DNA from 2 places in the Streptomyces rectiviolaceus genome. Region 2 is predicted to be linked to the other one. Evidence: riboswitches for the same ligand, from Rfam matches in the RefSeq annotation. Region 2 holds a riboswitch; the other holds the start of a gene.
The links. Region 2 has a riboswitch for glycine ahead of gcvT (glycine cleavage system aminomethyltransferase GcvT). Riboswitches for the same ligand answer to the same signal wherever they lie in the genome.
Positions count from the first base shown of each region.

Region 1 (4,604 bases), on a different contig from region 2:
GCGCTTGAGGCCCTCACCGCCCATGAGGCGTACGTACGCCCAGGAGATAGGCAGGATTCCGGCCGATCCCCACGGCGCCGCGGAGATCGGACCGACGCCCGTCTCGGGGCCCGCGGCGGGCTGCAGCGGGTGGTTGGGCAGGTACGGCGCGAGGTGCTCGCGCACACCGACCGGGCCGACGCCGGGGCCACCGCCGCCGTGCGGGATGCAGAAGGTCTTGTGCAGGTTCAGGTGCGAGACGTCGCCGCCGAACTTGCCCGGCTGGGCGAGACCCACCAGGGCGTTGAGGTTCGCCCCGTCGACGTAGACCTGGCCGCCCGCCTCGTGCACCTGTGCGCAGATGTCCGCGACGTGCTCCTCGAACACCCCGTGCGTGGACGGGTAGGTGATCATGAGCACGGACAGCTCTTCGCGGTGCTTCTCGATCTTGGCGCGCAGGTCCTCGATGTCGATCTCGCCGTCGTCGCTGGTCTTCACGACGACGACCTTCATTCCGGCCATCACGGCGCTCGCGGCGTTGGTGCCGTGCGCCGAGGACGGGATGAGGCAGACGGTGCGCTGCTCGTCGCCGTTGGCGCGGTGGTAGCCGCGCACGGCGAGCAGTCCGGCAAGCTCGCCCTGCGAACCCGCGTTGGGCTGCAGCGAGACCTTGTCGTATCCGGTGACCTCGGCGAGCCGCTCCTCCAGCTCACGGATGAGCGTCAGATATCCCTGGGCCTGCTGGGCGGGCGCGAAGGGGTGCAGCTGCCCGAACTCGGGCCAGGTGACCGGCTCCATCTCCGTGGTCGCGTTGAGCTTCATGGTGCAGGAGCCCAGCGGGATCATCCCGCGGTCGAGCGCGTAGTCACGGTCGGCCAGCTTGCGCAGGTATCGCAGCATGGCGGTCTCGGAGCGGTACTGGTGGAAGACGGGGTGCGTGAGGTAGTCGTCGGAGCGCAGCAGGCCGCCGGGGAGCGTGTCCTCGGTCTCCGCGTCCAGCGCCTCGATGTCGGCCTTGACCCCGAACGCGGTCCAGATCGCGGTCAGTTGCCTGCGCGTGGTGGTCTCGTCGCAGGCCAGGGAGACGTGGTCGGCGTCGATCTGGTGGATGTTGACGCCACCCTCGCGGGCCGCGGAGACGAGCTCATCGGCCTTGCCGGGCACCCGCACGGTCAGGGTGTCGAAGTACGCGCCGTGCACGACCTCGACCCCGCCGGCGGTGAGCCCCGCGGCGAGCACGGTCGCGTAGCGGTGGGTGCGCCGCGCGATGGTCTTGAGGCCCTCGGGTCCGTGGTAGACCGCGTACATTCCGGCCATCACGGCGAGCAGCACCTGAGCGGTACAGATGTTGCTGGTGGCCTTCTCGCGGCGGATGTGCTGCTCACGGGTCTGCAGCGCGAGCCGGTAGGCCTTGTTGCCGTCCGCGTCCACGGAGACACCGACGAGCCGCCCCGGCAGGCTGCGCGCGAACTTCTCGCGCACCGCCATGTAACCGGCGTGCGGGCCGCCGAAGCCCATCGGGACGCCGAAGCGCTGAGTGGTGCCCACGGCGATGTCGGCGCCCAGCTCACCGGGCGAGGTGAGCAGCGTCAGGGCCAGCAGGTCCGCGGCGACGGAGACGATGGCACCGATCTCGTGCGCCTGCTCGATGAGGGGCTTGATGTCGCGTACGGCACCGGAGGCGCCGGGGTATTGGATCAGTACGCCGACGACACCGCGCTCGGCGACCTCGGCCGGGATGCCCTCGCTCAGATCGGCGACGACGACCTCGACACCGGCCGGCTCGGCGCGGGTCTGGATGACGGCGATCGTCTGCGGCAGGGCGTCGGAGTCGACGAGGAAGGCACCGTCCTTGACCTTGCCCATGCGCCGCGACAGGGCCATGGCCTCGGCGGCGGCGGTCCCCTCGTCGAGCAGCGAGGCACCGGAGGTGGGCAGCCCGGTCAGCTCGGCGACGACGGTCTGGAAGTTGAGCAGCGCCTCGAGCCGACCCTGGGAGATCTCGGGCTGATACGGCGTGTAAGCGGTGTACCACGCCGGGTTCTCCATGACGTTCCGCAGGATCACCGGCGGAGTGAAGGTCCCGTAGTAACCGAGCCCGATCATGGAATCAAGAACTTGGTTACGGTCAGCGAGGGAGCGCAGCTCGGCCAGGACCTCGGCCTCGGTACGCGCTCCCGGCAGGTTCAGCGCCTCGGCGTTCTTGATCACATCCGGCACGGCGGCGGCGGTCAGCTCGTCGAGCGAGCCGTATCCGACGTGCGCGAGCATCTTGGCCCGTGCTTCCACATCGGGACCGATGTGGCGCTGCTCGAAGGGAATGCCCTGCTCGAGCTGGGAGAGCGGGATGCGAGGGGTGGCGGTCATAGCGGAGGCCTCCTGGTCTGACGCTGGTCTGACGCGACCTGCGAGGGGCACCACGGCGCGGGTACCCGGACGGCCTCCCCCTCTGTCATCTCAACCTGAGAGTTTCACCGGTCCACGCCCCGTGACAGGGCGACGCACCGGCTTTCACCGTCGGTGAGGAAGGGTTCCGAACGTGCCCGCCCGACGCCCGCCCTACTTTCCAGAGTGACCTCGTCCGTGCGGTACAGGGGCCTGAGAGATTCCGGGGAGGAGTTGCTCCTTCGGCGCCTCCGGTGTCTCCACCGGAGAGCTCTCCCGCACGGGGTCAGCAGCCATGCGCCAGCCTACCAGCGAGGACTGCGGCCGATCCCTCGAGTGGCCGCCTGCCCCGAAGTGCTCTTTCGTAGTGATTACGAACGAACAAGGATGAGTTACGCCCCACTTCGACAAGCCTCGACCAGTTGGAGGGCCCGTGCAGACCGATATCGATCCGCGCAACCTGATCGGCCGGAAGGCGTTCGACCGGAGCGGGGCCAAGATCGGCACGATCGACGAGGTCTATCTCGACGACGCCACCGGCGCCCCTGAGTGGGCGGCCATACGCACCGGCCTGTTCAGCCGGGACGCGTTCGTCCCCCTGGAGCCCAGCGAGCTCACGAAAGACGGCACCCTGCGCATCCCCTTCGAGCGCTCCCTGATCAAGGACGCCCCCGATTTCGGCGTGGGCCGCCATCTCTCCCCCGAACAGGAACTGCAGCTCTACCACCACTACGGCCTGGACATCACGCCCCCGGAGCCACCGCCGCCGGACCAGGACTTCGGCAACATCGCAGGCCAGGACGGCACCTGACGCTCGCAGGACGCCCTGGTGACCACAGCGGCAGCCACCGACCTCACCGCGGCTCCAGCTCCTCAGGAGATGCCACCAACGGCAAGGGCTCCGCGGGCTCGAGCGCCGGATCATCCGTACGGAACGTCCGCACCCGCCCCGGCGCCGACGACTCCGGCGTCTCGAAGCGAACCGTGACGCGCCCGAGGCCACTGCCCTGCACCCACCCGTGCCCGTACTCGGCATGCCGCACATCGTGCCCGGCGGCCCACCGCCGCTCGGCCGGAACGACCGGCTCCGTCACCGTCTCGCCCACGGGTTCCTCCGCGGCCTCCCCGGCCCGCTCCTTCCCGGCCCGCTCCTCCTCGGCCCGCTCCTCCTCGGCCTCTCGCCGCGCCTCCAGGGCCTCCACGGCTTCGGCCTGCGCCTGGGCCTGGGCCTGCGCGAAGAGGTCCTCCTGCGTGTAGTCGGCGAGCCCCGTGACGCCCACCCCGAGGAGCCGCACGCCTCCGGTGGTGTCCACGGACTCCAGCAACCGCGCGGCGGCCTCCCGCACCACCCCGGGGTCGTCCGTCGGCCCACGCAGCGTCTCGGAGCGCGTCAGGGTCGAGAAGTCGAACCGCCGCACCTTCAGGACGATGGTCCGCCCCGAGTGCCCCGCCGCCCGCAACCGCTCCACACACCGCTCGGCGAGCCGCGCGACCTCGCCCCTGACCCGTACCCGGTCGTGGATGTCCACGTCGTACGTGTCCTCGACGCTGACCGACTTGGACTCCCGCTCCGCCACCACGGGCCGCTCGTCCCGCGCAAGGGCCATCGCGTACAGCGCGCTCCCGTGCGACTTCCCGAGCAGCCGTACGAGCTCGTCCTCGCCCGCCCCGGCGATCTCCCCCACCGTCGTGATCCCGCCCCGCCGCAGATGGTCCCCGGTGGCAGGACCCACACCGGGCAGAATCCGCACCGACATCGGCGCGAGCAGGTCCCGCTCGGTCCCCGGCTCTATCAGGCGCAGGCCGTCCGGCTTGGCCTCCTCCGAAGCGATCTTCGCCAGCATCTTGGACGCGGCGAGCCCGACCGACCCCGGGAGGCCGGTCACCGCCTTGATGTCCGCGCGCAACCGCTCGCCCACGGCAAGCGCCGACGCCCGGTCGTCGGCCACACCGCCCGCCTCCAGGTCGACGAAGGCCTCATCCAGGCTGAGCGGCTCCACCAGCGGCGACAGCTCCCGCAGGAGCGTCATCACCTGGTCGCTGATCTCGCGGTAGAGCCCGAAGCGCGGCACCAGATAGGCGGCATTGGGCGCCAGGCGCCGCGCCTGCCCCATGGGCATCGCCGAGTGCACACCGAACTTCCGCGCTTCGTACGAAGCCGTGGCCACCACGCCCCGCGGCCCGAGCCCGCCCACCACCACGGCTTTCCCGCGCAGACTCGGCTTCGCGGCCTGCTCGGC
Region 1 covers NZ_BAAAUG010000192.1:26,544-31,147, forward strand. Annotated here, with positions in the region: gene gcvP (aminomethyl-transferring glycine dehydrogenase) at 1-2,346, opposite strand, end outside; glycine riboswitch at 2,556-2,653, opposite strand; gene ABD378_RS39620 (PRC-barrel domain-containing protein) at 2,798-3,175, shown strand; gene ABD378_RS39625 (DNA polymerase IV) at 3,219-4,604, opposite strand, start outside.
Region 1: linked by a shared signal. The riboswitch ahead of gcvP (aminomethyl-transferring glycine dehydrogenase) and the one ahead of gcvT (glycine cleavage system aminomethyltransferase GcvT) in region 2 are both predicted to bind glycine.

Region 2 (4,604 bases):
GTTCGGGACCGCGTTGCGGTTGACCGTGATGCCGACCTCGTGGAGGCGGTCCTCGGCCTGCTGGCCGTCGAGCTCGGAGTTGCGCAGGTCCACGAGGACCAGGTGCACGTCCGTGCCGCCGGACAGGACGTCGACGCCGACGGCCTTCGCGTCGTCCTGCACCAGGCGCTCGGCCAGGATGCGGGCGCCGTCCAGGGTGCGCTGCTGGCGCTCCTTGAACTCCTCGGAGGCCGCGACCTTGAAGGAGACGGCCTTGGCCGCGATCACGTGCTCCAGGGGGCCGCCCTGGAAGCCGGGGAAGACCGCGGAGTTCAGCTTCTTCGCGAACTCCTTGCTGCGGGCCAGGATGACGCCGCCGCGCGGGCCGCCGAGCGTCTTGTGCGTGGTGGAGGTCACCACGTCCGCGTACGGCACCGGGTTCGGGTGCAGCCCTGCGGCGACGAGCCCGGCGAAGTGCGCCATGTCGACCCACAGGTAGGCGCCGACCTCGTCGGCGATCCGGCGGAACTCGGCGAAGTCCAGCTGGCGCGGGTAGGCGGACCAGCCCGCGATGATCACCTTCGGGCTGTTCTCCTTGGCCAGGCGCTCGACCTCGGCCATGTCCACAAGACCGGCCTCGTCGACGTGGTACGCGACCACGTTGAACTGCTTGCCGGAGAAGTTCAGGCGCATGCCGTGGGTGAGGTGGCCGCCGTGCGCCAGGTCAAGGCCGAGGATCGTGTCGCCGGGCTTGGCGATCGCGAAGAGGGCGGCCTGGTTGGCGGAGGCGCCGGAGTGCGGCTGGACGTTGGCGTACTCGGCGCCGAACAGGTCCTTGATCCGGTCGATCGCGATCTGCTCGGTGACGTCGACGTGCTCGCAGCCGCCGTAGTAGCGGCGGCCGGGGTAGCCCTCGGCGTACTTGTTGGTGAGGACCGTGCCCTGGGCCTCCATGACCGCGACCGGAGCGAAGTTCTCCGAGGCGATCATTTCCAGGGTGGACTGCTGACGGTGGAGCTCGGCGTCGACGGCGGCGGCGACGTCCGGGTCCAGCTCGTGGAGAGGGGTGTTGAGAAGCGACATCAGGTGGTCCCTAAGGGTCTTCGGGGGGCTTCAGCTGCCGGAGAACTCGGTGTACTCGTCCGCGGAGAGCAGGTCCTTCGGCTCCTCCGTGATCCGTACCTTGAAGAGCCAACCACCCTCGAACGGGGCGGAGTTGACCTTCGACGGGTCGTCCACGACGTCCTGGTTCGACTCGACGACCTCGCCGCTCACCGGCGAGTACAGGTCGCTGACCGACTTCGTCGACTCGAGCTCGCCGCAGGTCTCGCCCGCGGTCACCGCGGCGCCGGCCTCGGGAAGGTCCGCGTAGACGACGTCACCGAGCGCGTTGGCCGCGTGCTCCGTGATGCCGACCGTCGCCACACCGTCCTCGGTGGCCGAGAGCCACTCGTGCTCCTTGCTGTAACGCAGCTGCTGGGGGTTGCTCATGACCTGAATTCTCCTGTACGCGGGTGGGTGCTGCGGAACGAGAAAGATGTGCGTGGGGTCACTTCCGGGTTACCACTGGGGCGGAAGTGTCACTTCTGGCGCTTGTAGAACGGCAGCGCCACGACCTCGTACGGCTCGTGCGTGCCCCGGATGTCCACGCCGACACCCTTGGTCCCGGGGGTCGCGTGCGCCGCGTCGACGTACGCGATGGCGATCGGCTTGCCCAGCGTCGGGGAGGGCGCACCAGAGGTGACCTCGCCGATGATCTTGCCGTCGGCGACCACGGAGAAGCCCGCCCGCGGAATGCGGCGGCCGGAAGCGATCAGGCCCACCAGCTTGCGCGGGGGAGCGGTCTCGGCGCGCTCGGCGGCGGCCGCGAGCGCCTCGCGCCCCACGAAGGTGTCGGACTGCGAGGTCTTCTCGAACTTCACGACCCGGCCGAGACCGGCGTCGAAGGGCGTCAGCTCCGCGGTCAGCTCGTGCCCGTACAGCGGCATGCCCGCCTCAAGGCGCAGCGTGTCGCGGCAGGAGAGCCCGGCCGGGACCAGACCGACGGGCTCGCCCGCCTCCATCAGCGCACCCCACAGCTTCTCGGCGTCACCGGGCGCGACGAAGAGCTCGAAGCCGTCCTCGCCGGTGTAGCCCGTGCGGGCGATCAGCGCGGGGACGCCCGCGACGGTGCCCGGCAGGCCCGCGTAGTACTTCAGGCCGTCCAGGTCGGCGTCCGTGAGTGACTTCAGGATGCCGGGGGACTCGGGGCCCTGGACGGCGAGCAGGGCGTACGCGTCGCGGTCGTCGCGGACCTCGGCGTCGAAGCTGTCGGCGCGGGCGGTGAGCGCGTCGAGCACTACCTGCGCGTTCGAGGCGTTGGCGACAATCATGTACTCGGTCTCGCCGAGGCGGTAGACGATCAGGTCGTCCAGGATGCCGCCGTCCTCGGCACAGATCATCGTGTAGCGGGCGCGGCCGACGCCGACGGAGCCGATGTTGCCGACCAGCGAGAAGTTCAGGAAGTTCACGGCTTCAGGGCCTGTGACCGTGATCTCGCCCATGTGGGAGAGGTCGAAGAGACCGGCCTTGGTGCGGACGGCGATGTGCTCGTCGCGCTCGCTGGCGTAGCGGAGCGGCATGTCCCAGCCCGCGAAGTCGGTCATCGTCGCGCCGAGCGCACGGTGCACGGCGTCGAGGGCGGTCAGACGGGGGGCGGTACTCATACGTGGAACTCCCAGGGCATGACGGGCGAGGTCGATCCTCCCCATCTGTCATCGGAACCTGAGAGGTTCACCACGACCCGTCCGTATAAGGGGTCATGACTTGCACCTTGGGTGGAGCCGCGTGGGCGGCCCGCTTTTCAGATGTGCCTCGCCCGCGCGGTACGGGGCCTGAGAGATTCAAGGGAGGGACTTGCTCCTTCGGCGCCCCGGTGCGTCGTCATGTCGTACGACGGTTCACCGGGAACTCTCCCGCGCGGATTCAAACGGCCTGTATGGAGTTTGCGCGCACATCATTGCACGGGGCTCCGTCACAGGGCAGTGCCAGTCGAGTAATGCCCTTGTGCCGCATTACCTTCTCTTTACACTTGCCGGGGAAGCTGCGGTAAGCAGGTACGTGACCGCTATGGGGAGGCCGATCACGGTGCGCAGGACGAGCGTCTACGCGACCAACACAGGGGTGGCCCTGCCCAAACAGGCCGCCGCCCCCACCAGGGAGAGCTGCGGCCCCCTGCCGGCGGCCGTCGTCCGCGACCTGCGGCAGCGGACCGGCCACAGTCCGCACCGGCTCACGTTCGGCGAAGGCGACCTGATCGTCGTCTCCGGGCTGCCGGGCAGCGGCAAGTCCACGCTGATGCGCAGAGCCGTCGCGGGCCCGCGCATCGACTCGCAGGACACCCGCGACCGCTGGGCCCGGCGCATGCCGACCCTGCTGCCGTACGCGGTGTACCGCCCCCTGGTCCGCCTCGCGCACTACGCGGGCCTGCGCAGGGCCCTGCGCTCCGGCGAGAGTGTCGTGGTGCACGACTGCGGCACCCAGGCGTGGGTGCGCCGCTGGCTGGCCCGCGAGGCCGTGCGGCGCGGCACGACGCTGCACCTGCTGCTGCTGGACGTGCCGCCGGACACCGCCATAGAGGGCCAGCTCTCGCGCGGCCGCGGCGTGTCGCGGTACGCCTTCGCGCGCCACCGCAGGACGGTCGCCCGTCTGGTGGGCGCCGCCGAGCGGGGCGATCTGCCGCGCGGCTGCGGCTCGGCGGTGCTGCTCGACCGGACGGCGGCCGGCGTGCTGCGGGGGATCGGCTTCGGGGACTGAGCCGCCCGCCGCGTCGGGGGCCGCCCGTCACGTTAGGGTCGTGCCGCAGGCGGAGCGGGACAGAGCAGGGGTTGGACAGACAGATGAACATTCCGGCGCAGGCACACGCCCATCCCTATGGAGGATGGCCGGGCAACGAACTCGAAGAGGTGCTCGCGGCATCCCTGGGCACGCCCGGCGCACCTCAGGCGTCCGCGGGGGCCCGCATCGTCGAGGTGCTCGGCCGCAGCCACCTCTGGGTCCCGCTGCCGAACGGCGGGGCACCGGACAGCGGCACCCTCGACCTGCCCACGCTGGAGATCGAAGGACAGGCGTACGTCCCCGTCTTCAGCTCCGAGCAGCAGTTCCAGCAGGCCACCGGCGGCCGGATGGGCTGCACGGTGGCGCCCGCCGTGGAGTTCGCGCGCGGCCTCCCCCCGCAGATGGGCATCGCGGTCAACCCGGACGGCACGGTCGGCGTACCGCTGCCGCCCCCTGCCGTCGCCGAGCTCTGCCGGGCCGGGCGCACCCCGCTCGACGGGCCCGCGACCGGCGGACGCGTACGCCTCTTCGAACCGGACTGGCAGCAGGACCCGGTGGACTTCCTCTCCGCCGCCGCCCGCGAGTTCGAGGCCACCGGGGTCGTCCTGAGCGCCCGCCGCTGCCTGGCGAGCGTCGAGGGCGAGGACCCGTCGCTGTTCATCGGCGTCGAACTGACCTCCTGGGAGGGCAACGCGCGCGAGCTGCCGATGGAGGCCGTGGGCCGGGCTCTCGGCCAGGCACCGGTGGCCTGGCCGGTGAACCTGGTGCTGCTCGACGTGGCCCAGGACCCGGTCGGTGACTGGATGCGC
Region 2 covers NZ_BAAAUG010000078.1:59,778-64,381, reverse strand. Annotated here, with positions in the region: gene glyA (serine hydroxymethyltransferase) at 1-1,062, opposite strand, end outside; gene gcvH (glycine cleavage system protein GcvH) at 1,093-1,470, opposite strand; gene gcvT (glycine cleavage system aminomethyltransferase GcvT) at 1,560-2,684, opposite strand; glycine riboswitch at 2,720-2,831, opposite strand; glycine riboswitch at 2,832-2,946, opposite strand; gene ABD378_RS22740 (AAA family ATPase) at 3,088-3,774, shown strand; gene ABD378_RS22735 (enhanced serine sensitivity protein SseB) at 3,858-4,604, shown strand, end outside.